3 regions of the Duffyella gerundensis genome follow, and region 1 is predicted to be linked to each of the others. Evidence: riboswitches for the same ligand, from Rfam matches in the RefSeq annotation. Region 1 holds a riboswitch; each other region holds the start of a gene.
The links. A riboswitch is a leader RNA that binds a small molecule or an ion and turns the genes downstream of it on or off. The one in region 1 is predicted to bind thiamine pyrophosphate.
Positions count from the first base shown of each region.

Region 1 (10,412 bases):
AAAACGCCGGCATGTTCTGGTGGTACATCCTGATGAATACCATGGCCCAGGTTAAAGACATGCCCGTTGCCGTTGCCAAATCCCTGCAAAATAGTTTCCACTTCCTGCTCAATCCGTGCAGGCGGTGCATAAAGCATAGAAGGATCCATATTGCCCTGCAGCGCAACCTTGTCGCCTACGCGGCGGCGCGCATCAGCAATATCCATCGTCCAGTCCAGCCCCAGCGCATCACAGCCGGTGGCTGCCATCGCTTCCAGCCATTGATTACCACCTTTGGTGAACAGCGTGACGGGCACACGGCGCCCCTCATTTTCGCGTTGCAGACCATCGACAATTTTGTGCATGTAATGCAGTGAGAACTCAAGGTAGTCACGGCCGGTGAGCACGCCGCCCCAGGTATCGAAAATCATCACCGACTGGGCGCCAGCGCGGATCTGCGCGTTGAGGTAAAGGGTGACGCTGTCAGCCAGCTTGTCGAGCATCGCGTGCAGCGTGGTCGGCTCGGCATACATCATTTTCTTGAGTTTGGTAAACGCCTTGCTGCTCCCGCCTTCCACCATATAGGTAGCCAACGTCCACGGGCTGCCGGAAAAGCCAATCAGCGGCACCTCGCCCTGCAGATTTTTGCGAATGGTGCGCACGGCATTCATGACGTAGCCCAGTTCCTGTTCAGGATCGGGAATCGGCAGTTTATCAACGTCGGCACGACAGGTAATCGGAGAGGAGAAACGCGGGCCTTCACCTGCCTCAAAATAGAGCCCTAATCCCATGGCATCCGGAATCGTCAGGATATCGGAGAACAGAATCGCGGCGTCCAGCGGATAACGCCGCAGCGGCTGCAGCGTCACCTCACAGGCGAGTTCGGCATTTTTACACAGCGACATAAAATCGCCTGCGATGGCGCGCGTCGCTTTATACTCCGGCAAATAGCGGCCTGCCTGGCGCATCATCCAGACCGGCGTGACGTCTACAGGCTGGCGCAACAAGGCGCGCAGATAACGATCGTTCTTCAATTCACTCATGGCTAAAATCTCTTAAAAACAGGCGCGCAGTGTAGCATTCATTCTGCTTCTGCGCGGCACAGGGCAACGGTATCTTCAATGAGCCGACGCGCGACGGTGCCTGCTGGCGGCAACAACGGCAGCTGGTCATAACGGAACCAGTCGGCATCCAGTAACTCTTTTTTATCGGGCTGCAGATCGCCGCTGTCGTAGTCCGCCATAAAGGCCACCATCAATGACTGCGGGAAAGGCCAGGGTTGTGACGTGACATAACGTACGTTTTTCACCTTCACGTTGCTCTCTTCCATCACTTCGCGCGCCACCGTCTGCTCCAGGGTCTCCCCGACTTCGACAAATCCGGCAAGCACGGTATAAATATTGCTGCGATGGCGGGCGTGATGCGCCAGCAGAATGCGATCGCCGCGGCGGATCGCCACGATAATGCAGGGCGCAATCTGCGGATAGTAGCGCTGGCGGCAATGCGGACAGAGTGCCGCAAACTCGCGGGTGCTGAGATTCATTTCATGACCGCAGTAACCACACCAGCGATGTGAGCGATAAAACTCCGCCAGCTGCACTCCGCGCCCGGCCAGCTGGAACAGTCCCACATCCAGATCGATTAGCTGCCTGACCGACATCATGTGCTCGTCGCGGTTTTCACGAATTAGCCACACCGTTTCGCCCTGCCATTCGCCTACTGGCATCGCCTGTGCGCCGACCAGAGCAAATTTTTCCGCCGATCCGTACGGTAATTCGCCATCAGGTAACCAAAGTTTGTTTTCATGGCTGACAATCCACCAGCCTGCGTCTACGCTTGAGATCTCATGTTGCATAAATAATGGTTATCCTTCGCTTTTACTGGCACTCTGAAGAAGTTGCAGGACCAAATGCATTGAAACTATAACTCACACGGAGTCAATTATGCTCAACCAGTTAAATCTCCTGACAGAGCGCGTAGGTGGAAGTAACGAACTGGTAGATTTTTGGCTGAATGCTCGCCGCCAGCTCCTCGTTACGTATTACCAAACGGTAGGGATCAAGCCTGGCAAATCGCCGCTGACCGTACTGGATGAAAAAGCGCTGGATAATTTTTGCCAAAATTTAGTCGATTATCTGTCGACCGGCCATTTCAGCGTATATGAGCGCATTATTGATGACGTTGAAGGCACCAGCCCTCTTAACGCCGCCGCGCAAATCTACCCGGCGCTGCAGCTGAATACTGAACGTCTGATGGCGATTTACGATACGCATCTTGAAAATGCCATCGATGATGATAACTACATCGCTTTCCAACAGGCACTGTCTGAAGTTGGCGAAATCCTCGAAGCTCGTTTTACGCTGGAAGATACGCTGATTCAGTTAGCGTCTGAGACCAATCTTGTTCATGCGCCTGTGGCTAACGACGAAGTTATCGCGCGCCCGGCATAAGGTTGATCTTGTAGTTTGAAAATGGCCTCATTATGCTAATGGGGCTTTTTTGTACCACGCAACTGTGGTTGCGCCGTGATGGCTGAGCATCGCCATTGCTTCTTCTTGTCGGAGTGCCTTAGGGCTGAGACCGTTTATTCGGGATCCGCGGAACCTGATCAGGTTAGAACCTGCGAAGGGAACAAGAGTAAATCTACTCAGAACGGCATTGTGCCGTCTGTACAGACATCGTCTGTTACTCCTTCCGAACTCCGGACAAGCAAATTCCTCATCTGAAATGGAACCTTGCTATGTCTGTTACACCATCCAATCGCCGTGAACAACGCGCGCATGCTCAGCAGTTTATTGACTCCCTGCAGGGCACCGCTTTTCCTAATTCTCGCCGCATCTGGCTGATCGGTAGCCAACCCGATATTCGCGTACCTTTGCGCGAAATTCAGGTCAGTCCTACCTTAATCAGCGGCGACAGCGCGACGCCGCGCTATGAAGCCAACGAAGCCATTCCTGTTTACGATACTGCCGGGCCCTATGGCGATCCACTGGCGGAGATTGATGTGCGCCGCGGTCTGCCGCGCATACGTGACGGTTGGATAGCTCAACGTGACGACAGTGAAACCATTAGTCAGCTCAGCTCGGGTTACACGCAGCAACGTCTGGCCGATGAAGGGCTCGATCATCTGCGCTTTGAGCATCTGCCGCAGCCACGCAGAGCCAAAGCAGGCAAGTGTGTTACCCAGCTTCACTATGCGCGCCAGGGCACCATCACCCCGGAAATGGAGTTTATCGCCCTGCGCGAAAACATGGGCCGCGAACGTATTCGCGGTGATGTGCTGCGCCAGCAGCATGCAGGCAACGCCTTTGGTGCCGAATTGCCGGAAAATATTACCGCCGAATTTGTACGTCAGGAAGTTGCCGCCGGCCGGGCGATTATTCCGGCCAACATTAACCATCCGGAATCAGAGCCGATGATCATTGGCCGTAATTTTCTGGTGAAAATCAACGCCAACATCGGTAACTCTGCGGTGACCTCTTCCATTGAAGAGGAGGTGGAGAAGCTGGTCTGGTCAACGCGCTGGGGGGCCGATACGGTGATGGATCTCTCCACCGGCCGTTATATTCATGAAACGCGCGAATGGATTTTACGCAACAGCCCGGTGCCGATCGGTACCGTGCCGATTTATCAGGCGCTGGAAAAAGTGCATGGCATAGCGGAAAACCTTAACTGGGCGATTTTTCGCGATACGCTACTGGAACAGGCTGAACAAGGCGTCGACTATTTCACTATTCACGCTGGCGTGCTGCTGCGCTATGTGCCGATGACCGCAAAACGGCTTACCGGTATCGTTTCACGTGGCGGCTCAATTATGGCGAAATGGTGCCTGTCTCATCATCAGGAAAGTTTTCTTTATCAACATTTTCGCGACATCTGTGAAATCTGTGCCGCGTACGATATCTCGCTTTCGCTCGGCGACGGGCTGCGCCCCGGCTCGATTCAGGATGCCAATGATGAAGCGCAGTTTGCCGAGTTGCGGACGTTGGGCGAGCTAACCCGTATCGCCTGGGAATATGATGTGCAGGTGATGATTGAAGGCCCGGGACATATTCCAATGCACATGATCCGTCGTAATATGACCGAGCAGCTGGAACATTGCCACGAGGCCCCCTTTTATACGCTGGGCCCGCTGACCACGGATATTGCGCCCGGCTATGATCACTTCACCTCAGGCATTGGCGCGGCGATGATTGGCTGGTTCGGCTGCGCGATGCTCTGCTACGTGACGCCAAAAGAGCACCTCGGCCTGCCCAACAAAGAAGATGTGAAACAGGGTTTGATTACTTACAAGATCGCCGCGCACGCTGCCGATCTGGCTAAAGGGCATCCCGGCGCGCAGATCCGCGACAATGCGATGTCGAAGGCACGCTTTGAATTCCGTTGGGAAGATCAGTTCAATCTTGCGCTTGATCCGCATACCGCGCGTGCTTATCACGATGAAACGCTGCCGCAGGAATCGAACAAAGTCGCGCACTTCTGTTCTATGTGCGGCCCCAAATTCTGCTCAATGAAAATTACGCAGGAAGTGCGTGACTATGCGGCGAAACAGGCAGCCGCCCAGCCGATTGATGTTGGCATAATGCCGCGCGGTGATGACATTCACCCGCCAGTGGGCGCGATTAACGAGGAGAAACTGTGATGCTACCCTTCCCTGCTACCGCGCCGCGCCTCGGCCTCTATCCGGTTGTGGATAGCGTTGAGTGGATCGAGCGCCTGCTTTCAGCTGGCGTACGAACGATCCAGCTACGCATCAAGGATCGTTCGTCGATCGACGTTGAGCCTGCAATCGTTGCCGCTATTGCGCTGGGCAAAAAATATGCAGCCCGCCTGTTCATCAATGATTACTGGCAGCTGGCGATCGAGCATCAAGCTTATGGCGTTCATCTTGGTCAGGAGGATCTTGAGGTTGCCGACCTGCAAGCCATTCAGCAGGCCGGTTTGCGGCTCGGGATCTCCACGCATGATGATGCTGAGCTGGATCGTGCGCTGGCGCTGCGTCCGTCTTACATTGCGTTAGGGCATATTTTTCCTACCCAAACTAAAGCGATGCCCTCAGCGCCGCAAGGCATTAGCGAGCTGCAGCGCCATCTGGCTCGGCTGGGAGAGATGCCAACGGTGGCGATCGGCGGAATATCACTGGCGCGCGCGCCGGAGGTATTGGCGACCGGGGTGGGCAGCATTGCCGTCGTCAGTGCCATCACGCAGGCCGCTGACTGGCGTCTGGCCACCGCCGAACTGCTGGCACTGGCGGAACCGGATCAACGCTGAGATATAGCAAGAACGGAACGCGCCTCGTGCTCTGCCTGTTAGCAGCTGTCACGAGGCGCGGTATTTTTCGACACGCCTCGTAGCAGCAAGGTTTACTGCTCGAACGCCGTATCTCTGACGATTACAGTGCGCCTGTCGAACAAGCCTGTTTGACCAGGGCCAGTTGTTTCTCCTCTCTGGCCCTGCCTTCCCACCGCTATTCTGTCGATAATGCCGGCAATGCATCTACGGCACAGGCTGCCATCGCGTGCTCCACGGCGGCACCCAGAACAGCCAGCGCCTGCTCGGCTCGATGATCCATCGGTAACGCAAAATTAAGGCGCAGGCAGTTACGGTATTTCCCGGAAGCGGAAAATAGCGAGCCCACCGCTACCTGCAATCTTGATTCGCTAAGCGTCCGGTTCAACCGTACAGCATCAAACGGCTCCGGCAATTCAATCCACATCAGGAAGCCACCAGCGGGACGCGAAACACAGATGCCGCAGGGAAAGTAGTGGCGTACCCAACAATTTAGCGTCTCGTAATTGCGCTGGTAGATCTGACGCATACGGCGCAGGTGCGGTAAATAGTGTCCCTGGCGAATAAACTCAGCCACCGCCATTTGCGTCTGCGTGGCAGTAGAGCCGGTGGCGATGTATTTCATATGGATAACGCGATCGCGATAGCGCCCCGGCGCCACCCAGCCTACCCGCAGTCCCGGCGCCAGGGTTTTGGAAATCGAACTGCAAAGCAGCACGCGGCCATCGAGATCCCAGGATTTCAGGCTCCGTGGCCGCGGATACTCCCAGGTCAGTTCGCCATAAACATCGTCTTCGATGATGGCAGCATCGTAGCGTTGCGCCAGCGACAGCAGCGCTTTCTTACGATGCTCCGGCATGATAAAACCCAGCGGATTATTGATATTGGGCACCACAATAATCGCCTTCACCGGCCACTGCTCAAAAGCGAGTTCCAGCGCTTCGAGGCTAATACCGGTGGCGGAATCCGTTGGGATTTCGATAACCCGAATGCCAAAGCCGCGCAGCGTTTGCAGCGTACCGTGAAATGCAGGTGATTCAACGGCGATAATATCGCCTGGCTGGCAAACCGCCCGTACCGATACCGAGAGGGCTTCATGACAGCCGGTGGTGATAACAATGTCGTCTGCGCTGAGCTGACAGCCACTGTCAATGGCGAGGCGTGCAACCTGTTCGCGCAGCGCAGGCAGGCCCTGTAACGTATCGTAGTTAAGCAGACGCGGATCCTGCTTTTGTGCCAGCCGTGCCATGATTTTCCACAGCGGCTTCAATGTCGGCTGGGTGACATCCGGCATGCCACTGCCCATCTGCAAAATATCTTCTTCCTGCCGGCTGTTCAGAAGATCCAGCACGGCATCCCATTGCGTAATTTCTACCGGGCGCTGAGCGGGCCGGGTCATCGCTGGCAGCGGCGGCGTAGCTTTGTGCAGGCTGACAAAGTAACCCGAGCGCGGTTGCGGCGTAATCATCTGCTTCTCCTCCAGCAGATGATAAGCCTGCTGTACGGTGCTGATACTGACGCCATGTTCAGCACTTAATATCCGCACGGACGGTAAGCGCTCACCGCTACGATACAGGCCCTGCTCGATGCGCCGGGCCAACAACGCTGCCAGCGTTTGATAACGTGTCACGATAGATTTCTCCGTTCTTTCGCCAGACCAGTACAGATGGCGCCCGTTTTCATCATTCAGATCTAATTTGGCCCAATCTGTATGTTAATAAAAGGTGTTTTTTGCATCTGTATTGCCAGCGGTGTCGGGATGACAATGTGCTCAGTAACTTACTGAGGAGGCAATAATGGAAGCGGGCGAAAACAGATGTGGCAAACTGATGGGCTTGTGTAGCGTGTTTACCTTGGGAAAGGTAATCGTTAACGGTATACGCAGCAGAATTTTACGTTATCAGACACGGCGAATTCTCAGTCGTCTGACTGACAGTGCGCTAAAAGATATCGGCGTCACGCGCGACGATCTCAGAAAATATTGATGCTGTTTTTCTGGCATAAAAAAACCGCTCCGAAGAGCGGTTTTTATTTATCAGCGTATCAACGATGATTAATCGTCTTTACCGCCAAGGCCTGCGTTCAGCAGCTCTGCCAGGCTGGCAGATGCTTCGTCAGCAGTAACCTGCGGCGCAGCAGGTGCTTCGCCATGCAAACGACGACGCATGCGCTCCTGATGGTAAGCATAACCGGTACCGGCCGGGATCAGACGACCCACGATAACGTTCTCTTTCAGGCCGCGCAGTTCATCGCGCTTGCCTGCTACAGCAGCTTCGGTCAGGACACGCGTGGTCTCCTGGAACGATGCTGCAGAGATGAACGATTCGGTTGCCAGCGACGCTTTGGTAATACCAAGCAGATCGCGTGCAAAGGTCGCGCCGACTTTGCCGTTCGCTTCCAGATCGCGGTTAGCAATCTTGATGCGAGAGAACTCCGCCTGCTCACCGTCGAGGAACTCGGTGCTGCCTGAGCTCACGATGGTCGCTTTACGCAGCATCTGACGTACGATGACTTCGATGTGTTTATCGTTAATCTTAACGCCTTGCAGACGGTAAACTTCCTGCACTTCGTTAGTGATGTAACGGGTCACAGCATGGACGCCACGCAGACGCAGAATGTCATGCGGAGATTCCGGACCGTCGGAAACCACGTCACCGCGTTCCACACGCTCACCTTCAAACACGTTGAGCTGACGCCATTTTGGAATCATCTCTTCGTAAGCTTCGCTGCCGTCAATCGGGGTGATAACCAGACGACGTTTGCCTTTGGTCTCTTTACCGAACGAGATGATCCCGCTGATTTCAGCAAGGATAGCAGGCTCTTTCGGACGACGCGCTTCGAACAGATCGGCAACGCGTGGCAGACCACCGGTAATATCTTTGGTACCGCCAGATTCCTGTGGCACACGCGCCAGCGTATCACCGGAGCTGATTTTCACACCATCTTCCAGCTGAACAATCGCTTTACCTGGCAGGAAGTACTGAGCAGGCATATCGCTGCCTGGGATCAATACATCGTTACCGTTGGCATCAACGATTTTCAGTGCAGGACGCAGATCTTTACCACCTGCGGTACGTTCAGCACTGTCCAGCACCACCAGCGATGACAGACCGGTTAATTCATCAGTCTGACGCGTAATGGTTTGACCGTCGATCATGTCAGTGAAACGGATGAAACCGCTCACTTCGGTGATAACCGGCATGGTATGCGGATCCCAGTTTGCAACGGTTTCGCCCGCGGCAACTTGTTCACCATCACCTTTCGCCATGGCTGCACCGTAAGGAACTTTATAGCTCTCTTTAGTACGGCCAAATTCATCGATCATTTTCAGTTCGACGTTACGCGAGGTGATCACCAGCTTACCGGCCGAGTTCGTTACCGACTTGGCGTTGGTCAGCTTGATGGTACCTTTGTTTTTCACCTGGATGCTGGATTCAGCAGCCGCACGCGATGCCGCACCACCAATGTGGAACGTACGCATGGTCAGCTGCGTACCCGGCTCACCGATGGACTGTGCAGCGATAACGCCGATGGCCTCACCTTTGTTGATGATGTGACCACGTGCCAGATCGCGACCATAGCAGTGAGCACACACACCAAAGTCGGTTTCACAACCTACTACGGAGCGTACTTTCACGCTGTCCACTGAGTTCTCTTCCAGCAGGTCACACATGTGCTCATGCAGCAGCGTGTTGCGTGGAACCAGAATATCAGCGGTGCCGGGTTTCAGCACATCTTCAGCGGTAACACGACCCAGTACGCGCTCGCGCAGTGGTTCTTTAACGTCACCCCCTTCGATTACCGGCGTCATCAGGATACCTTCGTGGGTACCACAGTCGTCTTCGGTAACAACCAGATCCTGTGCAACGTCAACCAGACGACGCGTCAGATAACCGGAGTTCGCCGTTTTTAGTGCGGTATCCGCAAGGCCTTTACGCGCACCGTGCGTCGAGATGAAGTACTGAAGTACGTTCAAACCTTCACGGAAGTTTGCGGTAATTGGCGTCTCGATGATGGAACCATCTGGTTTCGCCATCAGACCACGCATACCGGCCAGCTGACGAATCTGCGCAGCAGAACCACGCGCACCGGAGTCGGCCATCATAAAGATACTGTTGAAGGAAACCTGGCGCTCTTCTACACCGTCACGGTTGATGACCAGTTCAGTAGAGAGGTTTTCCATCATCGCTTTCGCTACGCGTTCGTTAGCGGCAGCCCAGATATCGATAACTTTGTTATAGCGTTCGCCAGCGGTAACCAGACCCGACTGGAACTGCTCCTGAATCTCAGCAACTTCCGCTTCCGCTTCGCTGATGATTTCTACTTTTTTGGCCGGGATAACCATGTCATCGATACCAACAGACGCACCTGAACGGGCCGCATAAGCGAAACCGGTGTACATGGTCTGGTCAGCAAAAATAACGGTCGGCTTCAGGCCCAGAATGCGGTAACAGGTGTTCAGCATTTTGGAGATCGCTTTCTTACCCAGCGCCTGGTTGACGATGGAGTAAGGCAGACCTTTAGGCACGATCATCCACAGAATGGCACGGCCAATCGTGGTATCGATGATGCTGGTTTTAGCAACCCACTCTTCCTGCTCGTTCTTCTCGTGTTCGGTAATACGCACCTTAACGCGAGCGTGCAGAGAAGCCAGGCCAGCGCGGTAAACACGCTCAGCTTCTTTCGGGCCGGTCAGCACCATGCCTTCGCCTTTGGCGTTAACACAGTCACGGGTCATGTAATACAGACCCAGTACAACGTCCTGAGAAGGAACGATGATTGGCTCGCCGTTCGCAGGTGACAGGATGTTGTTGGTAGACATCATCAGCGCACGTGCTTCCAGCTGGGCTTCCAGCGTCAGCGGTACGTGAACAGCCATCTGGTCACCATCGAAGTCGGCGTTGTATGCCGCACAAACCAGCGGATGCAGCTGGATCGCTTTACCTTCGATCAGAACCGGTTCAAAAGCCTGAATACCCAGACGGTGCAGCGTTGGCGCACGGTTCAGCAGAACCGGGTGCTCGCGGATCACTTCGTCAAGGATATCCCAGACAACCGCTTCCTCGCGCTCAACCATTTTCTTCGCAGCTTTGATGGTAGTGGCGAGGCCACGCAGTTCCAGCTTGCCGTAAATGAACGGTTTG
Region 1 covers NZ_LN907827.1:3,506,960-3,517,371, forward strand. Annotated here, with positions in the region: gene hemE (uroporphyrinogen decarboxylase) at 1-1,022, opposite strand, end outside; gene nudC (NAD(+) diphosphatase) at 1,061-1,834, opposite strand; gene EM595_RS16045 (Rsd/AlgQ family anti-sigma factor) at 1,923-2,429, shown strand; TPP riboswitch at 2,529-2,627, shown strand; gene thiC (phosphomethylpyrimidine synthase ThiC) at 2,720-4,621, shown strand; gene thiE (thiamine phosphate synthase) at 4,621-5,250, shown strand; gene EM595_RS16060 (aminotransferase-like domain-containing protein) at 5,447-6,898, opposite strand; gene EM595_RS21550 (DUF1127 domain-containing protein) at 7,098-7,253, shown strand; gene rpoC (DNA-directed RNA polymerase subunit beta') at 7,322-10,412, opposite strand, start outside.

Region 2 (10,412 bases), 950 kb from region 1:
CGGACTGCGGATTGATCAGCTCGGTTGGGCTGTAGGTCGCGCCGCACACTTCACAGTTATCGCCATACTGATCCGGCGATTTACATTTCGGGCAGCTGCCTTTAACGAAGCGATCCGGCAGGAACATGCCTTTTTCCGGATCGTAAAGCTGCGAAATGGTGCGATTCTTAATGTGGCCGTTGGCCTTCAGGCGCGTGTAAATCTGCTCAGAAAGCACGCGGTTCTCTTCGCCATGGGTCGAATGATAATTGTCATAGCTGATGTTAAAACCGGCGAAGTCAGCCTGATGCTCCTGGCTCATCTCCGCAATCATCTGCTCTGGCGTGATGCCGAGCTGCTGTGATTTCAGCATGATCGGCGTGCCGTGGGCGTCGTCAGCACAGATGAAGTAAACCTGATTGCCGCGCATTCGCTGGTAACGAACCCAAATATCTGCCTGGATATGCTCGAGCATGTGGCCGAGATGGATTGAGCCATTAGCGTACGGCAGGGCGCACGTTACCATTATTTTTTTCGCGACTTGAGTCATAGTTTACGTTGCTTTCTTGTGGTTAAAAAAACGGTCTTAGATGTTACCTGAAAGGCCGTCCCGGCGTAAACAGAGGGTTTGCCAGCGCTTCATTCGGCCAGGCTTCTGATATGATTAGCTGAATGGCGTCATCAGGCTAACAAGAAAACAGAGGAGCAGGGATGAACACTGAATCCCCCCATCATTCACCGGAAACGCTGCGCGCCATGGTTGCCGGCGTTCTCGCCCGTTTTGAACACCCTACGCTGCAGCGCAATTTGATCGTGCTGAAAGCGCTGCACCACGTAGCGTTGCTGGATAACCGGCTGCATGTCGAATTGCTGATGCCGTTTGTCTGGAACGGCGCGTTTGACCAGCTGAAAGAGCAGGTCAGCGCCGATTTGCTGCGCATCACCGGCGCGGGAGCGATCGACTGGCGTCTGCGTCACGATATCGCCACGCTGAAGCGGGTCAAAGATCAGCCTGGCGCTAACGGTGTAAAAAACATTATCGCCGTCAGCTCCGGCAAAGGCGGCGTGGGCAAATCCACGACGGCGGTGAACATGGCGCTGGCGCTGGCCGCCGAAGGCGCGCGCGTGGGCCTGCTGGATGCTGATATCTACGGCCCATCGGTGCCGAGCATGTTGGGCACCGACGATCAGCGTCCTTCTTCGCCCGACGGGAAACACATGGCGCCGATCATGGCGCACGGCCTGGCCACTAACTCCATCGGTTATCTGGTCACCGACGATAACGCCATGGTGTGGCGCGGGCCCATGGCCAGCAAGGCGCTGATGCAGCTGCTGAACGAAACGCTGTGGCCGGAACTCGATTATCTGGTGCTGGATATGCCGCCAGGCACCGGCGATATCCAGCTGACGCTGGCGCAGAACGTGCCGGTCACCGGCGCGGTGATCATCACTACGCCGCAGGATATTGCGCTGCTCGACGCGCGCAAGGGCATTGTGATGTTTGAGAAGGTCAATGTGCCGGTGCTGGGCGTGGTGGAAAACATGAGCATGCATATTTGCAGCAACTGCGGCCATCATGAGGCGATATTTGGCAGCGGCGGCGCAGAGAAGCTGGCCGAACAGTACCATACGCGCCTGCTCAGCCAGCTGCCGCTGCACATCCAGCTGCGCGAAGATCTGGATGCCGGTGAACCCACAGTGATCCGCGATCCGCACGGGGAATTTACCGCCCGCTATCGTCAGCTGGCCGGTGCGGTGGCCGCGCAGCTTTACTGGCAGGGTGAGGTGATTCCGGGCGATATCGCCTTCCGCGCCCTATAAGATTTGCGCCCGGCTTACGGGCGCAGTTTATAGTGCATCAGAACGTACTCGCCTTGTTCGCTCTCGCCCTGCGCAATCACCTGCCAGCCGTGCCGCTGATAAAATGCCTGTGCCGGTTTGTTGGCTAACAGGCATTTTAGCGCACCGGTTGAGGTGAATCGTGCCTGCACCGCCTTTAACAACGCGCTGCCGACGCCGCTGCCCTGATGTTGTGGATCGACAAACAGGCTGTGCAGAAAGTTGTCATTTTCCAGCAGCGCGGCAAAGCCAACGCGATGTCCCTCCTGTTCTACGACCAACACCGTTTCACCCAGTACGGTGCTGTCAAAATCCTCCAGTTGCCAGCGGCTGCTATCCAGCCAGTGCCAGTTCGCCTTGCGCGATGCCAGAAACAGCGTGCGTAAAAAAGGGCGGTCAGCTTCACAAAAAGGTCTAATTTGCACGTTATGCTCCAAAACATTGACAGGCCACAAGCCTGGCAGTTAAAAGGCCTGTGATAAAATCGAATGGAAAGCGGCAACCTGCCCGGGCCATTTTCGACTCGCTCTGAGCCAGCGCCATGCGCCGTCCACATAGCTTGTTAGCTTTTGTTTATCGAATTGATATGGGCTGCTTATTAGCATCGAACAGGGTTTTTCTGTAACGTGCATCACATCTTTTAACGGAGGACGTCAGATGTCTATTATCAATACCAAAATTAAGCCATTCAAAAACACCGCGTTTAAAAATGGCGAGTTCATCGAAGTCACCGAAAAAAATGTCGAGGGTAAATGGAGCGTGTTCTTCTTCTACCCGGCTGACTTTACCTTTGTTTGCCCAACCGAACTGGGCGACGTTGCCGACCATTACGCTGAGTTCCAGAAACTGGGCGTGGATATCTACTCTGTTTCTACCGACACCCACTTTACCCATAAAGCATGGCACGGTAGCTCAGACACCATCGGCAAAATCGAATACGCAATGATCGGCGATCCAACCGCGCAGCTGTCTCGTAACTTTGAAATCCTGCGTGAAGCGGAAGGCCTTGCTGACCGTGGTACCTTCATCGTTGACCCGGAAGGCATCATCCAGGCGATCGAAATCACCGCTGAAGGCATTGGCCGTGACGCCTCTGACCTGCTGCGTAAAGTGAAAGCGGCACAGTACGTTGCTTCACACCCAGGCGAAGTTTGCCCGGCCAAATGGAAAGAGGGCGAAGCCACTCTGTCTCCATCGTTGGATCTGGTTGGCAAAATCTAACTCGCCTCACGGCTTTAAACGTTATACGTCACTCAGGCAGTCACTGGCTGCCTGACAGGTGAACCGTATCTCTCTCATCGGGTGCTTTTTAGCACCCGATGTATTTACCAGACCAGGAACTCACTATGCTCGACAATAATCTGAAAACCCAACTCAAAGCCTATCTTGAGAAATTATCGAAACCTGTTGAGTTGATCGCTACGCTGGATGACGGTGCAAAATCGGCTGAAATCAGGGATCTGCTGGTAGATATCGCCGGACTGTCAGACAAAGTCTCTTTCCGCGAAGAGAACGATAAGCCAGTACGTAAGCCTTCATTTTTAATTACCAACCCAGGCAAAGAGACCGGGCCGCGTTTCGCCGGTTCGCCAATGGGTCATGAATTTACCTCACTGGTTTTGGCGCTGCTGCAAACCGGTGGGCATCCTTCGAAAGAAGCGCAGGAGCTGTTGGATCAGGTTGCCGCGCTGGAAGGCGATTTCCACTTCGAAACCTATTATTCGCTCTCCTGCCATAACTGCCCGGACGTGGTGCAGGCGCTGAACCTGATGGCGGTGATCAACCCGCGTATCTCGCACACGGCGATCGATGGCGGCGTGTTCCAGAATGAGATTCAGGAACGCAATATCATGGGCGTGCCAGCCGTGTTCCTGAACGGCAAAGAGTTTGGTCAGGGCCGCCTGAGCCTGGCTGAAATCGTCAGCAAGGTCGACACCAACGCCGACAAGCGTGCGGCGGAAGCGCTGAACCAGCGTGAAGCCTATGAAGTGCTGATTGTCGGCAGTGGCCCGGCGGGTGCAGCGGCGGCGATTTACTCGGCGCGTAAAGGTATTCGTACCGGCCTGATGGGCGAGCGTTTTGGTGGCCAGGTGCTGGACACCGTGGATATCGAAAACTACATCTCGGTACAGAAAACCGAAGGCGCGAAACTGGCCGGTGCACTGCGTGCGCACGTTGATGATTATGAAGTCGACGTTATTGATGCACAAAGCGCCATCAAGCTGATTCCTGCAGCGGCCGAAGGCGGACTGCATGCGGTTGAAACGGCGACCGGCGCGGTGTTGAAAACGCGCAGCCTGATTATCGCCACCGGCGCCCGCTGGCGTAACATGAACGTGCCTGGCGAGAACGAGTATCGCACCAAAGGCGTAACTTATTGCCCACACTGCGATGGCCCGCTGTTCAAAGGTAAGCGCGTGGCGGTAATTGGCGGCGGTAACTCCGGCGTGGAAGCGGCTATCGATCTGGCCGGTATCGTTGAACATGTGACGCTGCTGGAGTTTGCCGGTGAAATGCGCGCCGATCAGGTGCTGCAGAACAAACTGCGCAGCCTGCATAACGTCGACGTGATCCTCAACGCGCAGACCACTGAAGTGAAAGGCGACGGCAGCAAAGTCACCGGCCTGCAGTATGTCGATCGTGTGACGCAGCAGAGCCATCAGCTGCCACTGGCAGGTATCTTCGTGCAGATTGGCCTGCTGCCCAACACCAACTGGCTGGAAGGCACGGTTGAGCGCACCAAAATGGGCGAAATCATCATTGATGCCCGTTGCGAAACCAGCGTAAAAGGCGTGTTTGCTGCCGGTGACTGCACCACGGTACCGTACAAGCAGATCATTATTGCCAGCGGCGAAGGGGCTAAAGCCTCGCTCAGTGCCTTTGATCATCTGATCCGTACCAAACCCGCGCAGTAACCGTTACGCATCATCACTAAAACCCGGGCCTGTCCCGGGTTTTTTGCGTTTGCACATGGCCGAATACTCCCGCTTGCTTAAGCGCTGCCACTTCCTTATGCTCATGGCGTAACACTGACTCGGGGTGCCCTTTTTTATAAAGGCTGAGAAATACCCGTATTACCTGACCTGGATAATGCCAGCGTAGGGAAGTCAAATGCCTGACCGCATTCGCCTTCTTAGACGCCGGTTGGGAGCTTTATGACCAATCAACCGCAACACCTCTCCGGCGCGTTTGTCGCCACCACGCTTACCCACTTTCAACAGCGCGCACCGCTGGTGCACTGCATGACCAACGATGTCGTACAGGCGTTTACCGCCAATGTGCTGCTGGCCTTAAATGCTTCGCCCGCCATGGTGATTGATACCGAAGAGGCCGCTATTTTTAGCCCGCTGGCCGATGCGCTGCTGATCAACGTGGGCACCTTAACGCGCGATCGTATCCCTGCCATGCGTGCAGCCATTGCGGCGGCGCGCGCGGCGAATGTGCCCTGGACGCTGGATCCGGTGGCCGTCGGTACACTGCCTTTACGCACCGGATTTTGCCGTGAACTGCTGGATCAGCAGCCAGCGGCTATTCGGGGCAACGCCTCTGAAATCCTCGTACTGGCGGGCATTGATGCGCAAGGGCGTGGCGTCGACAGCCTGCACCACTCGCATCTGGCGATAACGGCGGCAAAACAGCTGGCCAGCCGCAGTGGCGCCATTGTCGCCGTCACCGGCGAAACGGATTATGTCACCGATGGCGAGCGCCTGATCGCCGTGTCGGGTGGCGATTTGCTGCTGACGCGCGTGGTGGGCACCGGCTGTGCGCTGTCGGCGATGGTTGCCGCATTTTGCGCGCTGTCTGGCGATCGGCTGATGCTGGTGGCTACCGCCTGTCAGCTAATGGCACGCGCGGGCGAGCAGGCTGCTGCTTCAGGCGCTGGCGGGCCGGGCAGCTTTCAGCAGGCGTTACTGGATGCGCTGTGGCAGCAGGGCGCGGAGGTGCAGCCATGAAGCGGATTAATGCGTTGACCATCGCCGGAACCGATCCCAGCGGCGGCGCGGGCATTCAGGCCGATTTGAAAGCGTTCTCTGCCCTTGGTGCTTACGGCACCAGCGTGATCACCGCGCTGGTGGCGCAGAATACGCAGGGCGTGCAGGCGCTTTATCGTATCGATCCCGCTTTTGTCGGCGCCCAGCTCGACTCGGTGCTCAGCGACGTGCGCATCGACAGCGCCAAAATCGGCATGCTGGGCGAGCAGGCGGTGATTGAGGTGGTGGCAGATAAACTGGCGCAGGCCGCGCTGCCGTGGGTGGTGCTTGATACCGTAATGGTGGCGAAAAGCGGCGATGCGCTGCTGGCGCCGCAGGCGGTGGCCAGCCTGCGTGAGCGCCTGCTGCCTCAGGTATCGTTGATCACGCCGAATCTGCCGGAAGCGGCGGTGCTGCTTGATTGTGATCCGGCACTCAATGAGGCAGAGATGCGTGAGCAGGGGCGCGCGCTGCTGGCGCTGGGCTGTCAGGCGGTGCTGATGAAGGGCGGCCATCTGCACGAAGCGGAAAGCCCGGACTGGCTGTTTACTTCTGATGGCGAACAGCGCTTCAGCACGCCGCGGGTGAATACGCGGCATACGCACGGCACCGGCTGTTCGCTGTCAGCGGCGCTGGCCGCGTTGCGCCCGCGCTATGCCACCTGGGCCGAAACGGTTGAGGCGGCAAAAACCTGGTTACAAGGCGCACTGGAGCAGGCGGATACGCTGGAGGTGGGGAAAGGTATGGGTCCGGTGCACCATTTTCATCGCTGGTGGTAAAAAAAACGGGAGCAGACTGGCTCCCGTTGATTAGTGTTGCTCAAACCACTCGCTGTTTTGTTCGGAGATAGGCGTGATGGAAAAGATCATTTCCTGCAAATGGCGACGCATCGCCAGCTCGGCGGCATCGGCGTCCTGCGCCGCAACTGCCGCGTAGATTTCCCGATGCTGTTCAATCAGGCTTTCCGGCGGCGACACCTTGCTCAGCGTCAGGAAACGCACGCGATCCATGGTGGCTTTGATGTTTTCCACCGTTTCCCAGGCGAGCGCGCAATCGATGCTTTCGGCAATCAGACGGTGAAAGGCGTCATCCAGTGCTAAAAATCCCTGAATGTCGTTGCGCTGGGCGGCCAGCGCCTGCAGGTCAAGATTTTGCTGCAGCGCCAGCAGCGCCACCGGCGTGGCTTCCAGCGCGGCGCGGCGCACCACGGCTATTTCCACCGCTTCGCGAATGAAACGGCCATCGGCCACCCGACGGGCAGAGATTTTACGCACAAAGGTGCCACGCTGTGGCAGGACCTGCACCAGGCCCGCTTCCGCCAGCTTGATAAAGGCTTCCCGCACCGGCTGACGTGAGACATCAAACCGCGCGGAGACCTCTTTTTCCGACAGTAGCGAACCGGGAGGAATAATGCAGGTGACAATCTCCTGACGCAGATAGCGATAGATCTGCTGATTGACCGGCTCAGAAGCCGTAATGGTATAGGCAATCGACATGCGCAACATCCCTATAGTGGCTGGCGGCAACAGAGCCTGCTTTGATAAAAAAAGGGTGCCCAAACGGGCACCGCTAGTCTAAACAGCCCTTATCGCCAGCGCCAGCGCTTTCCGTTTCAGCCGTTTGCCACCGCCTGCGCCACCGTGGCCCGCGCGCCCTGACGCAGTAGCTGCTGATAACAATCATTTACCTGCGCGACAAAATCGGCGTTGTGCGGCAAATCCTCACCAAATACTGATTCGATGCCCAGCAGCGCTGCGACCCGCGCTTCGCCTTCTGCACTGGCCGCCACGCGCTCTGCCAGTTCACTCTTCATGGCATCACGCACCTCAATGGCGTTGCCCTGTTCGTCAACGGCACCGACATAGCGAATCCACGCTGCCACGCCGAGCGCCAGCAGCGGATACGCGCTGCCTTGCGTGATGTGCCAGCGAATGCTGTCCAGCCAGCGCTGCGGCAGCTTCTGCGTGCCGTCGGTGGCAATCTGTCCGGTGCGGTGTTTAATGGCGCGATTTTCATAACGCGCCAGCAGCGAATCCGCGTAGGCCACCAGATCGACATTCGGCGTGCGCAGCGTCGGTGCCTGTTCATCCAGCATCAGCTTACGCGCCGCCAGGCGGAAATCGCCGTCCGCCATGCAGTCGCTGATGTGTTCATAACCGGCAAGGTAGCCGAGGTAGGCGAGAAATGAGTGGCTGCCGTTGAGCATGCGCAGCTTCATCTCTTCAAACGGCAGCACGTCACTGACCAGCTCGGCACCCGCTTTCTCCCAGGCCGGACGACCGTTGACAAAATTGTCTTCGATCACCCACTGGAAAAAAGGCTCACAGGAGACCGCCACCGGATCGTAGCTACCCAGCGTCTCGCTCAGCGAGGTCAGCGCCTCATCGGTCATGGCAGGCACGATGCGATCCACCATAGTGGAAGGAAAGGTCAGCGCGTCGGCGATATAGGTCGCCAGCTGCGCATCCTGCGCCTGTGCCAGCTGCAGAATTACGTTGCGCGTGACGTGGCCATTCTCCGGCATATTGTCGCAGGACATCACGCTAAACGGCGGCAGGCCGCGCTCATGGCGTCGGGCAATCGCCGCCAGAATCACGCCGGGCAGGGAAACCGGCTGCTGTGGGTGCGCCAGGTCATGCTGAATATCGGGATGCTGCAGGTTCAGCTGACCGGTTGCTGGCTGATAGCAGTAGCCTTTTTCCGTTACCGTCATTGAGACGATAGCGATATCGGGCTGGCACATCGCCTCAATCACCGTCTCAATGCCGTCGCCTTTGCCGTGCAGCGCGGCGGTAATGACGCCAACCACCCGCGTATGGCGTGAGTCATCGGCCAGTTCGGTCACGCTGTACAGCAGGGATTGCTCACGTAGTGCGGCGATCAACTCACCGCTGTTAAGGTTTACTTCGCAGTATCCCCAGTCGCTGTGATGCTCACTGGCCAGCTTATCGCTGCAGACCGCCTGATGCGCGCGGTGAAAGGCACCAAAGCCGATGTGCAGCATGCGGGTTTTCAGGCGGGAACGATCGTAACCTGGCAACAGCGTGGAAGAGGGGAGCTTATCGACGGCCAACATAGTTCATCCTTTTTACAACAGGGGCGCGACGGGCGCGCCCGGGTCAGGTTAAATCGAAACGGGTTTGGTCGTGGCTTTTGGCTCTTTAATCACAAACAGCACCAGCAGCGCACCGACCGCGGCGACCACGCCCGCCAGCACGAAGGCGCTGTCGAATTTGCCGGTATGATGCACGATAAAGCCGGTGACTACCGGGCCGATGATGCCGGACAGGCTGCCGACCAGATGAATAAAGCCGCTGATGCTGCCGACCCGGCTTTTATGCACCACGTCCTGAATAATCGCCCAGTAAATGGCACCGGTGATGTAGAGGAAGAAGATCGACACCGACATCATGATAACCGCAGAGTTGACCTCTTTTACCGTTCCCGCCAGCGCGACACAAATCGCCGCCGCCATTAATGAGAACACCAGCACAATTTTTCTGGAAAGCAGTAACTTGCCGGTAATGTTAAAGATTTTATCGGAAATCCAGCCGCCCAGCGCCAGGCCAACAAAACCGACGATCCACGGGATCATGGTGGTGATGCTCATCGCCTTGATATCCAGGCCGTGCGCCTGCACCAGATAGGCCGGGAACCAGCTCAGGAAGAAGAACAAAATGTAGTTGTAGCAGAAGAAAGCAAAGGCGGTAACGAGGATGATCGGCTGACGCAGATAGTGCGCGAGACCGTGCGACGCTTCGCTGGCTTCTTCCGCCGCAGTTTGCTGCTCCGCCTTCAGGCGTTCAATCAACGAACGCTCTTCCGCCGAGACACGCTTGCTTTTCGCCGGGTTGTCGGCGGCAATAAAGAACCACGCCGCCATCCACACCACGCCAATCAGGCAGATGATGACAAACGCCGGACGCCAGCCAAAGCCCAGCGCCAGATAGCCGATAATCGGGCCAGCAATAGCGCCACCCAAAGGCGAACCGGCACTGAGCAGCCCCATGGCGGTGGCCGCCTGTTTCTTCGGAAACCAGCCGTTGATCGCTTTATTCGCCGAGGCGCAGATCGGCCCTTCGGCCATCCCGAACAGCACGCGCAGGATCAGCATCGACCAGAAGCCGGTGGCTACCGCAGTCAGGCCGCAGAACAGCGACCACAGCCCCACCGCCAGGCCGAGCACCAGCGTTGGGCCGAACTTATCGGTCGCCAGGCCGCCAACAAAGTTAAAGATGGCGTAGCCGAAGAAGAAGCTGCCAAAGATCAGGCCGAACTGCTCAGCGTTGAGCAGCAGATCTTTCTCGATCATCGGCACCGTCAGTGACAGCGCCACGCGATCGAGATAGTTGATCATGTACACCAGGAAAAGCAGCAGTACGAGGGTCCAGCGTAGATTCTTAAACATAGAAACTCCGTCATCGACTGTTCAACCCCTTCATTATTCAGCGTGCGGACGCGCCCGGCGCGTGGATGCCAGCGTGGTCCGCAACCTGAAGAATATGAGGCGTTTGTTGTTGTGTTGAGCCGAAGCGATTCGGCCTGTTTGCCCAGGGTTGAGCGAGTATTACGACATCTGCAAAATCACCTTGCAGCAGGTGCGCGGATCTTTTTCAAACAGCG
Region 2 covers NZ_LN907827.1:2,557,241-2,567,652, reverse strand. Annotated here, with positions in the region: gene metG (methionine--tRNA ligase) at 1-529, opposite strand, end outside; gene apbC (iron-sulfur cluster carrier protein ApbC) at 691-1,800, shown strand; gene EM595_RS11915 (GNAT family N-acetyltransferase) at 1,815-2,243, opposite strand; gene ahpC (alkyl hydroperoxide reductase subunit C) at 2,476-3,039, shown strand; gene ahpF (alkyl hydroperoxide reductase subunit F) at 3,165-4,733, shown strand; TPP riboswitch at 4,844-4,940, shown strand; gene thiM (hydroxyethylthiazole kinase) at 4,974-5,771, shown strand; gene thiD (bifunctional hydroxymethylpyrimidine kinase/phosphomethylpyrimidine kinase) at 5,768-6,568, shown strand; gene EM595_RS11890 (GntR family transcriptional regulator) at 6,599-7,285, opposite strand; gene EM595_RS11885 (mannitol dehydrogenase family protein) at 7,402-8,865, opposite strand; gene EM595_RS11880 (MFS transporter) at 8,914-10,197, opposite strand; gene EM595_RS11875 (Zn-dependent oxidoreductase) at 10,357-10,412, opposite strand, start outside.
Region 2: another riboswitch for thiamine pyrophosphate. It lies ahead of thiM (hydroxyethylthiazole kinase); the one in region 1 lies ahead of thiC (phosphomethylpyrimidine synthase ThiC).

Region 3 (10,412 bases), on a different replicon from region 1:
AAATTTTTGGCGGAGATATGCTGGATGCTGCGCTGCCGCGTCTGGATGGTTTTGAGCGATGCGGAGAATCGTTTGATACGGTTATATCCGCTAATCCCGCGACCTATGTTGGCAGCAGTGAAGCACTGAAAAATGCTCGCTCCGCTGCTGAAGATTTCGCTAAAGCGGTTTTTGATCGTATTGAATTTATCCGACTGAACTGAGGTCATCATGAGTGCGAAAAGAATTACTATTGGCCGGACGTTTAGTCAAACGCCGGTGGAAACGGAAGACAGCAGTAATCCTGTACAGACCTTCGTGCTGTACACCGGCAAGCGGGCAGACTTTCGCTTCGAGCGCGTGGCGGCTAAAGAGATTGAAGAAAAGACCTTTGTCGATACTGACACTAACGGCCGCGATCAGGCCGGATTAACCCCAGAGTCGCTGAAGGATATTATCCGCACTATCCGTTTGCAGCAGTTCTTCCCGGCGATCGGTATTCGTCGCGGCGAGCAGGTTGAAATTCTTGATGGTTCACGTCGCCGTGCCGCTGCACTTCATTGCAAAACCGGGCTGAATATCCTGGTGACAGATGCTGATATCTCGGCTGAAGAAGCGAGAAAGCTGGCGCAGGATATTCAAACCGCCCGTGAGCACAGCCTGCGTGAGATCGGCATGCGTTTACTGGCGCTCAAGGCGGGTGGTCTGAGCCAAAAAGAGATCGCACAGAGCCAGGGACTGTCACCCGCCAAAGTGACGCGCGCATTACAGGCGGCCAGCGTACCCGGCGAATTGTTAGCGCTGTTTCCGAACCATGCTGAATTGACCCATCCTGACTATAAGGCGTTGCTGATTGCCTGTGAACAGCTACAGGAGTCTGGCCAGACGCTGGATACGCTGATTGATGGTTTAGCAGGAAAAGTCGATGACGTTCGGGCGAGCGAAAACCTGGCCGATGATGAAATCAAAAATGCCATCTTACGTTATGTGCGTGCTGAGAGCGCTGCGCTGCTTAAGCGGTCGGTAAAAGAGAAAGCGGTGACAACATCGCTGTGGTCATTTGCCGATAAAGATCGTTACGCACGTAAGAAGAGCCGCGGACGCAGCTTTAGCTATGAGTTCAATCGTCAGTCTAAAGAGCTGCAGGATGAGCTCGATCGCGTTATTGCCGCCACCCTGAAAAAGCATCTCGCCGACTAGTCTTCTCTCTCCCCTCATGCCGTCAGCGCTTATGAGGGGAGATTTTCTCCCTTCTTGCCCTCTCTGTGCTCGCCAGTGCAATTTCAGTGCTAAGTTAATGTAAGCAATGGCAATTCTGATACAATTTCAGCCTGAAATCGCCAACATTTCATTTAGCACGTGTGAACCAGGAGCCATTATGACCTGCTCGTCCGATTGTTTTATAAGGCGGCCTTCCTCAGATCCTTTTCAACCAGAATTTATTCCACTGCTTAGCGCAGTGCCAGAAACCTTACGTCAAATCCTGAACAGTAATCTGCACAGCGTTTACGTTTACGGCAGCGTGGCAGAAACCTGTGCCCTCCCAGAACATTCCGATCTGGATATCTGCGTGATTCTCTTTCAGCCGCTGAGTGCCGTTGAACAGGCGCAGTTGAAAGCAACGGTTTCACGTCTCACTCAAAAGCATGATGTTGTCCGCAAAATAGATGTCGATATGGGAACACTCAATGAAGTGCTGGCGCCACAAAATTTTTTCAGCTGGGGATACTGGTTGAGGCATCACTGTCGTCCGCTTTATGGGGCAGATCTCAGCGCTGGTTTTGCCGACTTTGCGCCTTCAAAGGAGATAGCGTTAGCGGTGAACGGAGATTACGAAAGCGTGCTTGTGGATTACCTGAAACGTATAGAAGCTGCGAAATGCGCTGTGGAGTTATACGCTCTTAAGAAATCTGCTGCTAAAAAAATGATTCGCAGCACCAACATTCTTCGAGAGTGCGACGATCGTGACTGGCCTTATTCGCTTCAGGATCATGTGGATAAATTCGTTGCTGTTTACCCGCAACATCGTGAGTTGATGGATTACTTTCTAAAGCAGAGCAATTTACCTTGTGATGAAAAGAAAGTGTTTACTGCGCGTCTGGTGTGGTTTATCACGTGGCTGAATGAGACAGCTAAAAAGTGTGAATCATCATCTTAAGTTTCAAGTTCGTCGACCATGATAACAGGGGAAATGAGCACCTGAAATTGCGCAGGTTCGCCACGCTAATTTCATCGCTAATATAATGAATTATATGTTTTTTTATAAAGTATTTCAGGCTGAAATCGCCACTGTTTCAGCCTGATTTTCACTACTTAACCACGATACTCCTCATCACTAACCTGTTCCAGCCAGGTTACCGGTGAGCCATCCAGCGATTCCGCGATCGCAATGTGTGACATAGCATTTTTATCAGTGGCACCATGCCAGTGGCGAATACCTTCCGGTATCCAGACAATATCGCCCTGGTTCATAATCTTTTTCTCTTCCCCTTCGCACTGAATCCAGCCCTGTCCGTGAATGATTATCAGCGTTTGGCCGAGAGGATGCGTATGCCAGGCGGTACGCGCGCCTGGTTCGAAAGTAACGGTCGCCCCGCCGGTTCTGGCTGGTGCGTCAGTTTGAAAGGGGGCATCGATACGGACGCGGCCAGTGAAATAATTGTCCGGGCCGGATGCTGATGGAACGGAACCACTACGAATAATTTTCATCATTACTCCTGCTATAAAAAAAACGCCTGAATGCCAGCGTTTCGTCAGCCGCTAACATGAGGGTGGATAGCCAAATGGCATTGGCTAATTCGCTGTAAGTGATAAACAGCATAACGGCATTAACTGGCTTTGATTAGAGGGGTAACATCGCTAGAGGTTATTACCCTGGCTCATAAGTCTTTAGCTATTGCACTCTCTGTTGTGAAAATACGCGCGGGGGAAACAATTGTCGAAAAGGGAGAATGAATAGCAGGCAAAAAAAAAGCCCCCGAAGGGGCCTGGCAATGCACGGTTATTACGGAACTTCTGAGACCGCTTTTACATCGCTTTTGTTGATTTGTTGCTTCACGCCATTTGCATCAACGTAGCCCAGCAGGCCTGTCTCAGCTTCGCTTGGCTTGCCATCACTGATGATAGTGCGGCCGTCGTTAGTGTGGATAGCATAGCTGGTACGCGTACAGCCAGAGAGAGCTGCCACACAAATTAACGCTGCCGCTGGCAGTAAAATAATCTTCTTCATGGTCATCTCCTGATTGATTGTTAGTTATCCAGTTCACTCATGTTCTTAACCTGATCACGGTTAATTTGTTCAATCTTGCCGGTCTGTGCATTCTTGTAAGAAACCAGACCTGTATCGCTATCAACCTGAGGCTTGCCATCAGTTACAATGGTTTTGCCGTCGGTCGTTTGCAGAGACTGGTTAGAAGAGCAGCCAGCAAGAAACAGTGAGGCAACCACTACGGCGAAAATTGTTTTTTTCATTTCCTTGATATCCCTTATTTGAAAATTTTACCATCCGGTAAGGGGGGACAGTACGTTAATCATGATGCTGATTATTATTAATAATAGACGCTTTTTCAGTTTTTGCTTTTGCCAAAAAATGTACTGGCAGTGAGTTCGCACCGGCCAGCTGGATTATCATCATTGTAAAGGCTTATGCGCTGCGTAACGCCTCCACCAGATAATCGAGGAAAACCCGATTAATTTCGCTGCGCTGACGATGCTGAGGATAGACAGCATGCAGATTGAGTGAGGCGGGATAACTGTTTTCAAGCACGGCAACCAGTTCGCCACTTTTGAGCGCGGGTCCGACGATAAACTCCGGAAGCAACACCATTCCCAGACCGGCGATAGCCGCATCGCGCAGCATCTCACCGTTATTACTCACCATCGGTCCACGCACGTCGACGAGTTTGCGTTTGCCATCCTGAATCAGTTCCCAGCCTTGCTGACCTTCTCTGCCATAGCGCAGACACGCATGATGGATTAATGCATCCGCGGTCTCTGGTTCTCCTGCACGTACCAGATAATCGGGACTGCAACAGATCACACGCTTGAGTTCGCCAAGCCGGCGTGAAATCAGGGTGGAATCAGCCAGCGTGCCGATGCGGATCGCCATGTCAAAACCTTCCCCAATGACATCAACATAACGATCGGCCAGCTCAACCTGAAACTGCACGGCGGGGTGCTGACGCAGAAAGTGGGCAATCAACGGCGAAAGGTGGCTCATGCCAAAAGACATCGGCATGCTGATCCTGAACGCACCATGCAAATCGTGACGGCGTTCGGTGACCGCCTGTTCAGCCTCCTGAATATCATCCAGAATACGCTGTGCATGGCGGGCAAACACCAGACCTGAATCGGTTATCGACAGCTTGCGCGTATTACGGCTGACCAACCGCGCACCGAGTGAAGCCTCAAGCGCCGCCATACGGCGACTGACATATTGTTTGGATAACAGCAGCTGTTCCGCCGCAGCGGTAAAGCTTCCAGCATTCACTACTGCGAGAAAAATGCGAAGATCTTCAATCTGCATATTGTCCACCAAATTGTGACACTGATTGCCGCGTCAGGGCATTGTTGAGGGAATGAGTTTACGGGTAATCTTTATGCATCGGAAGCGTAAACGCACTTCCTCACACCATTAAGGAAAGCATCATGATCGAGCAAAGATTATCTGCACAACGTGGTACCGGCGATCACGGCTGGTTGCATTCACGTCATACTTTCTCTTTTGCTGGCTATCGCGATCCGGCTCAGGTTGGCTTCTCCGATCTGCTGGTGATCAATGACGATCGTGTCGCCGCCGGTCGCGGTTTCGGTGCGCACCCACACAGCAACATGGAAATTATCTCCTACGTGTTGCAGGGCGAGCTGGCACATAAGGATTCGATGGGCACGGGTTCAGTGATTGTCCCCGGTGACGTTCAGTTGATGAGTGCCGGGTCGGGCGTGACGCACAGTGAATATAATCATTCCACCACCGATGGCGTGCATTTTCTGCAAATCTGGGTGGTGCCGGCTGAGAAAAATGGCGAACCGGGATATCAGCAAATCTCAGTCCCGGATGCTGAAAAACGCGGCAAGCTGCGGTTGATCATCTCGCCGGACGGCGCTGAACACGCCCTGCATATCCGTCAGGATGTGAAAATTTATGCCGGTCTGTTTGATGGCGATGAGCAGGATACGATTGAGATCGATGAAGGCCGCTATGGTTATATTCACGTTGCCCGTGGCAGCGTGGTGATTAACGGTTTGCCGTTCGCCGCTGGTGATGGTGCGCGCGTTCGTGAAGAACATGCGCTGACATTTAGTCAGGGCGATAATGCGGAAGTGCTGTTTTTCGATTTGCGGCCTGTGGAAGTTAATCATCCCACCCGCTAAGCGTGGCTGATTACAGTGAACGATTGTGGCTGGCTAAACAAAAAGAGGATGCTCGAGGGCATCCTCTTTTTTTTGTGTTATGTCTCAGGCGGTTTCGGTCGGCTGTAACCGTTCTGCGGCGCGCACCAGATCGGCCAGCGAACGCACCTGCATTTTTTCCATTACCCGACGACGATGCACTTTAACGGTAATCTCACTGACGCCCAATTCCGCCGCCATCTGTTTGTTCAGTAATCCGCGAATAGTCAGCCATAGCACTTCCTGCTCGCGGCGGGTCAAACTAAGAAAACGCTGCTGGAGTTGGTGGCTCTCCAGGCAATGACTGGAATTGCGCGTGGCAAGCTGAAGCGCACCCTCAACGGCTTGCAAAAGCACATCAGACGCGACCGGCTTAGTTAAAAATTCGTGCGCGCCCGCTTTCATCGCCCGAACGGAGAGGGGAATGGTGCCGTAACCGGTGAGAAAAATGATCGGCAGTACACGGCCACTTTGCTTGAGGGCGCCAACGACGTCGAAACCATCAGCAACCGGCATATTCATATCGAGAATGAGGCAGCCTGGCGCGTCGCAAAACGTATGCGACATAAATGCCGTGGCCGATGCAAAATCCATTGCGCTATAACCTTCCGACTGAAGCAACCTGACGATCGATTTTCTGACCGCGTTATCATCATCAACAACATATACGATTCGTTCCATAATCAGCCTCTGTGACTGCTGCCAGCGATCGTGTTTGCGCTGCGGAATGGCGACCATAAGATCTGCAGGTTCGTCATTGTTTACATCATTTTAAAACGGGGTTTTGATATTAACACAATACAAATCATTATCATCTGTCGTATCGACTGCAAAGCAGGAGAGATCGGGATTTCAGATTATCGCCCGCGACGGGAGAAAGGAAGCATGGAGCGCTAAAGCAGAAGACACGGGAAGCAGAGGAGGCAGGTAATAAAAAAACAGCGTGCCTGAGGCTACGCTGTTTTTTTAAAGAGGATGTTATTTAGTCAGCGTGGCAGTCATGTAAACGCCATTCTGAAAATAGGCGCTGGTCACTTTGTAGCTGGCGCCCATTTCCTGTGCCTGCGCAGCAATTTTCGCTTCTGCATCGTCAAGCGTAGGGGCAGTAACACTCAGTGAAGCAGCAAAGGTGCTGGCTGATGCGAAAGAAAGTACGATAACTGCTGCAATTTTTTTGATGTTTTTCATGATGAATTCCCAAGGTTATTTTTTAATTTTGAGGCTGTTGTGCCTCGATGGAAACTATCATAGGCGCGATGCCTGACGCTTGAAAGGCCATTATCTTGCTCAAGTCTTTCAAATAAATTGATGTTTATTTCCGTAGCAGAATATGAAGCGCTGTCGGTAGCACTGCCGCCAGAAAGGGGGTTAATCAAAGGCTATCCTGGGTCTCACGTGGTCTCGCTTTGAGCAGAGGGATAGTAATCATGCAGCGGTGAACAAATGGAGCCTGGCGCCGGGATAGCGAATCTCTTCTCTCTGTTAGGTTTGGCCCAGTAATCAGTAGCCAGAGAAAAGTGCGGTAAACGAGGAAGAATATTCAACCCGACTAGCCATGCGCAACGGCGTTGTATTTGGCTGAAATTTGATTTTGAGGGCGCGTGATTATACAGCAGCGTACGTGTAGAAATGGGATTTTGATCACGTTATGAATGCAACGCGCTGCAACAAAAAGCAGAAAGCGATCTGGCTCAGGAAGTTGCATTGTTGACGCATCCTTATTAGGGACAACGTTGTTTTTGATATATATTCATCAACCCAAAATTCTCTTACCAGGGCGAATAACTCAGGTCAATTGCCGACCTTTGCGGTTCATCACATGCTCAATACTTACAGGTGGCATATGTTTAAAAGAATTAACCCGGTGCTGATTATATGCTTTCTCTGCTATGGCTTTACCGGGGCAACCGTCATCGTGACGGGCGTTGTGCTCGGTGACCTGGCAAAATACTTTGGCCTGCCTGCGGCTGAAATGGGAATGATATTCACCTGGCTGAACAGCGGTATCCTGCTGGCCACCACGGCCAATATTTTCCTGCTCAAAAAGACCGGCGCGAAGAAACAGTTCATTTTTATGGGCGTGCTGCTGCTGCTGGCACTCTGGTTGCTGTTTGCCGATCACGATCTGACGCGTTTCTCTTTTGGCATGCTATTGCTGGGCGTCAGCAGCGGCATCACCATGTCGGTGGGCACCTCGCTGATTGCCAATATGTACGAAGGGCGTATGCGTGCGTCGCGACTGTTGTTGACCGACTCGTTCTTCAGCATGGCCGGTACGTTGTTTCCGATGCTGGCGGGCTATATTCTGGTACGCAACCAGCCGTGGCAGTGGATTTATGCGGCCATTATCGCCATGGGCGTGGTCATTATTCTGCTGTCGCTGGTGGCTAATTTTGCAGCCGCGGTGAAAAAACCTGCGGTGGCAGCAGCAGCGACTACCGGCGTGACCCGCGGCGAAAAATGGGGGCCGGGCGTTTACCTGATCTCCACCGCGGCATTTGCCTATATTCTCGGCCAGCTTGGCCTGATGGCATGGATTCCGCAGTCGGTGATGGAGCGCTTTAATGTGACGATTGCCGATGCCGGTGCCACCGTAGGACATTTCTGGACTGCCTATATGGTCGGCATGTGGTGCTTTAGCGTGATCCTGAAATACCTGCGCCCGATTGTGGTGCTGATCCCGCAGACTGCGCTGAGCAGCCTGCTGATCTATCTTTCCATCACCTCGGACAATTTTGAAGTCGCCAACTATGCGCTGATCGCCGCTGGCTTTATCTCCAGTGGTATCTACACCACGCTGATCACGCTAGGTACCTTGCAGGTGCGTTCCGCTTCACCGAGCCTGGTAAACTTCATTCTGACCTGCGGCACGGTAGGCACCATGCTGACCTTCGTGGTGACCGGTCCGATGGTCGGTTCCATCGGCGTGGAAAAAACGTTGTGGTTCCTGAATGGTCTGTATGCCTATGTTTTTGTTATCAGCGCGCTGACCACGCTGTTGAAAAGCAAAACACCTGCGGTGCAGGGCAGCAGCATCGGGCACTGATTTCTGCCTGAACACGTTGCGCATTGGAAGCCCTCGCTGAGCGAGGGCTTTTTTTATTGCAGCAGAATTTTCCTACAGGGCTTGACGTCAACCCGCCGCGTAACCTACAAATAGAGCCGTCAGGGGAGTCTCGCCAAAGAGACTGAGAGGCTACTAGCGAGCGATTCGCGGCGTAGCGACCCTTAGAACCTGACCCAGTTGATACTGGCGTAGGAAGACGGGCCGCTGATGCTTTTCAGCGGCTTGCCGCAAGGGCTGTATTCATCCGTCCGCGCATTTTCCCCTTCTTGTATCACGGGTCTCAGTTACGCTGAGAGGCCAAAGTGACGCTGTTTTTTACTTCCCTATTTTTCTTGTTGGACAAGCCGCAATGAGCCGGTGGTCAGTGCTGGGCAGCGGCGTTGCCGGACTGTGCGTGGCCACATTGCTGGCAGAGCAGGGCGAATCGGTTGAGATTATTACCGATGAGACACGGCTTGCGGCATCGCACTGGGCGGGCGGCATGCTGGCGCCCTGGTGTGAAGGCGAAAGCGCGCCTGCGCAGGTGACCGAATGGGGCCAGCGCGCGGCGGGCTGGTGGGCTCAGCGGGTCAGCGGCGTTACGCATCATGGCACGTTGGTGCTCGCTGCTCCGCGCGATCGCCAGGAGCTTATCCGTTTCGCCGATATGACGCAGGCTCATCAGTGGGTGGAACCGGCCACGCTGGAACCGCAGCTGGAAAATCGTTTTGCCCGCGGCTTGTTTTTTGCTGATGAAGCGCACCTCGATCCGCGGCAGGCGATGCAACAGCTGCGTGAAACCCTGACGCAGCGCGGCGTAGATTTTCACCGCGGGCAGCCGGTTGGCAAGGTCATCGACTGCCGGGGCATTCACGCCGCGCAAGCCTTGCTCTCGCTGCGTGCCGTACGCGGTGAAATGTTGATCCTGCAGAGCCGCGACGTGCAATTTACCCGGCCAATCCGCCTGTTACATCCCCGTTTCCCCTGTTATCTGGTGCCGCGTGACGAGGGCCGTTTCATGCTCGGCGCAACCATGGTCGAAAGCCACGACAGCAGCCCGATCAGCGCTCGCGCCATGATGGAATTGCTCAGCGCCGCCTGGACGATTCACCCAGCGCTGGCCGAAGCGCGCGTGCTGGAAAGCGGCACAGGTCTGCGTCCCGCCTTCAGCAATAACGTGCCTGAAATTCATTATCAGGACGGCAGGTTCTATCTCAACGGCATGTATCGTCACGGCTTTTTGCTGGCGCCAGTCATGGCCGAAAAACTGATGCAACAACTGAAACAGGAGTCGCATTCATGATCACCCTCATCCTCAATGGGCGCACCATCACCACCCGCAGCAGCACGCTGGCGGCACTGTTGCACGAACAGCAGCTCGATCCCGCCTGCGTGGCCAGCGCGATTGACGGCGAGTTTGTGCCGCGCACGCATTATGAAACGCAGCCACTTGGCGACGGCATGCGGCTGGAAGTGCTGTCGCCGATGCAGGGAGGCTGAACCATGTTCTATGACTTTACGCCGCAGTCACGCTTCCTGATCGGCACCGCCGGTTATCCTTCACCCGACGTGCTCCAGCAGGCCATTACCGCCGCAGAAAGCGACATAATCACCGTCAGCCTGCGCCGTGAAGGCAGCGAAGGCGCAGCATTCCGCGATCTGCTGACGCAGCTCAATAAGCGCGTGCTGCCCAATACCGCAGGCTGCCATACGGTGAAAGAAGCGGTAACCACCGCACACATGGCGCGCGAGCTGTTTAACACGCGTTGGATCAAGCTGGAGGTAATCGGCCATGCCGACACGCTGCAGCCCGATCCTTTTGCGCTGGTTGAAGCCGCTCGCATTCTCTGTGCCGAGGGCTTTCAGGTGTTTCCCTATACCACTGAGGATCTGATCGTCGGCGACAAGCTGATTGAGGCGGGTTGTGAGCTGCTGATGCCCTGGGGGGCACCGATTGGCTCAGGGCAGGGATTGCGTAATCCGCACGGACTGCGCG
Region 3 covers NZ_LN907828.1:391,216-401,627, forward strand. Annotated here, with positions in the region: gene EM595_RS18980 (AAA family ATPase) at 1-203, shown strand, start outside; gene EM595_RS18985 (ParB family protein) at 211-1,179, shown strand; gene EM595_RS18990 (nucleotidyltransferase domain-containing protein) at 1,358-2,137, shown strand; gene EM595_RS18995 ((R)-mandelonitrile lyase) at 2,293-2,688, opposite strand; gene EM595_RS19000 (YgdI/YgdR family lipoprotein) at 2,984-3,208, opposite strand; gene EM595_RS19005 (YgdI/YgdR family lipoprotein) at 3,229-3,450, opposite strand; gene EM595_RS19010 (LysR family transcriptional regulator) at 3,623-4,504, opposite strand; gene EM595_RS19015 (pirin family protein) at 4,627-5,352, shown strand; gene EM595_RS19020 (response regulator transcription factor) at 5,437-6,051, opposite strand; gene EM595_RS19025 (YdgH/BhsA/McbA family protein) at 6,349-6,558, opposite strand; gene EM595_RS21210 (hypothetical protein) at 6,555-6,746, opposite strand; gene tsgA (MFS transporter TsgA) at 7,214-8,416, shown strand; TPP riboswitch at 8,528-8,649, shown strand; gene EM595_RS19035 (FAD-dependent oxidoreductase) at 8,787-9,719, shown strand; gene thiS (sulfur carrier protein ThiS) at 9,716-9,916, shown strand; gene EM595_RS19045 (thiazole synthase) at 9,920-10,412, shown strand, end outside.
Region 3: another riboswitch for thiamine pyrophosphate. It lies ahead of EM595_RS19035 (FAD-dependent oxidoreductase); the one in region 1 lies ahead of thiC (phosphomethylpyrimidine synthase ThiC).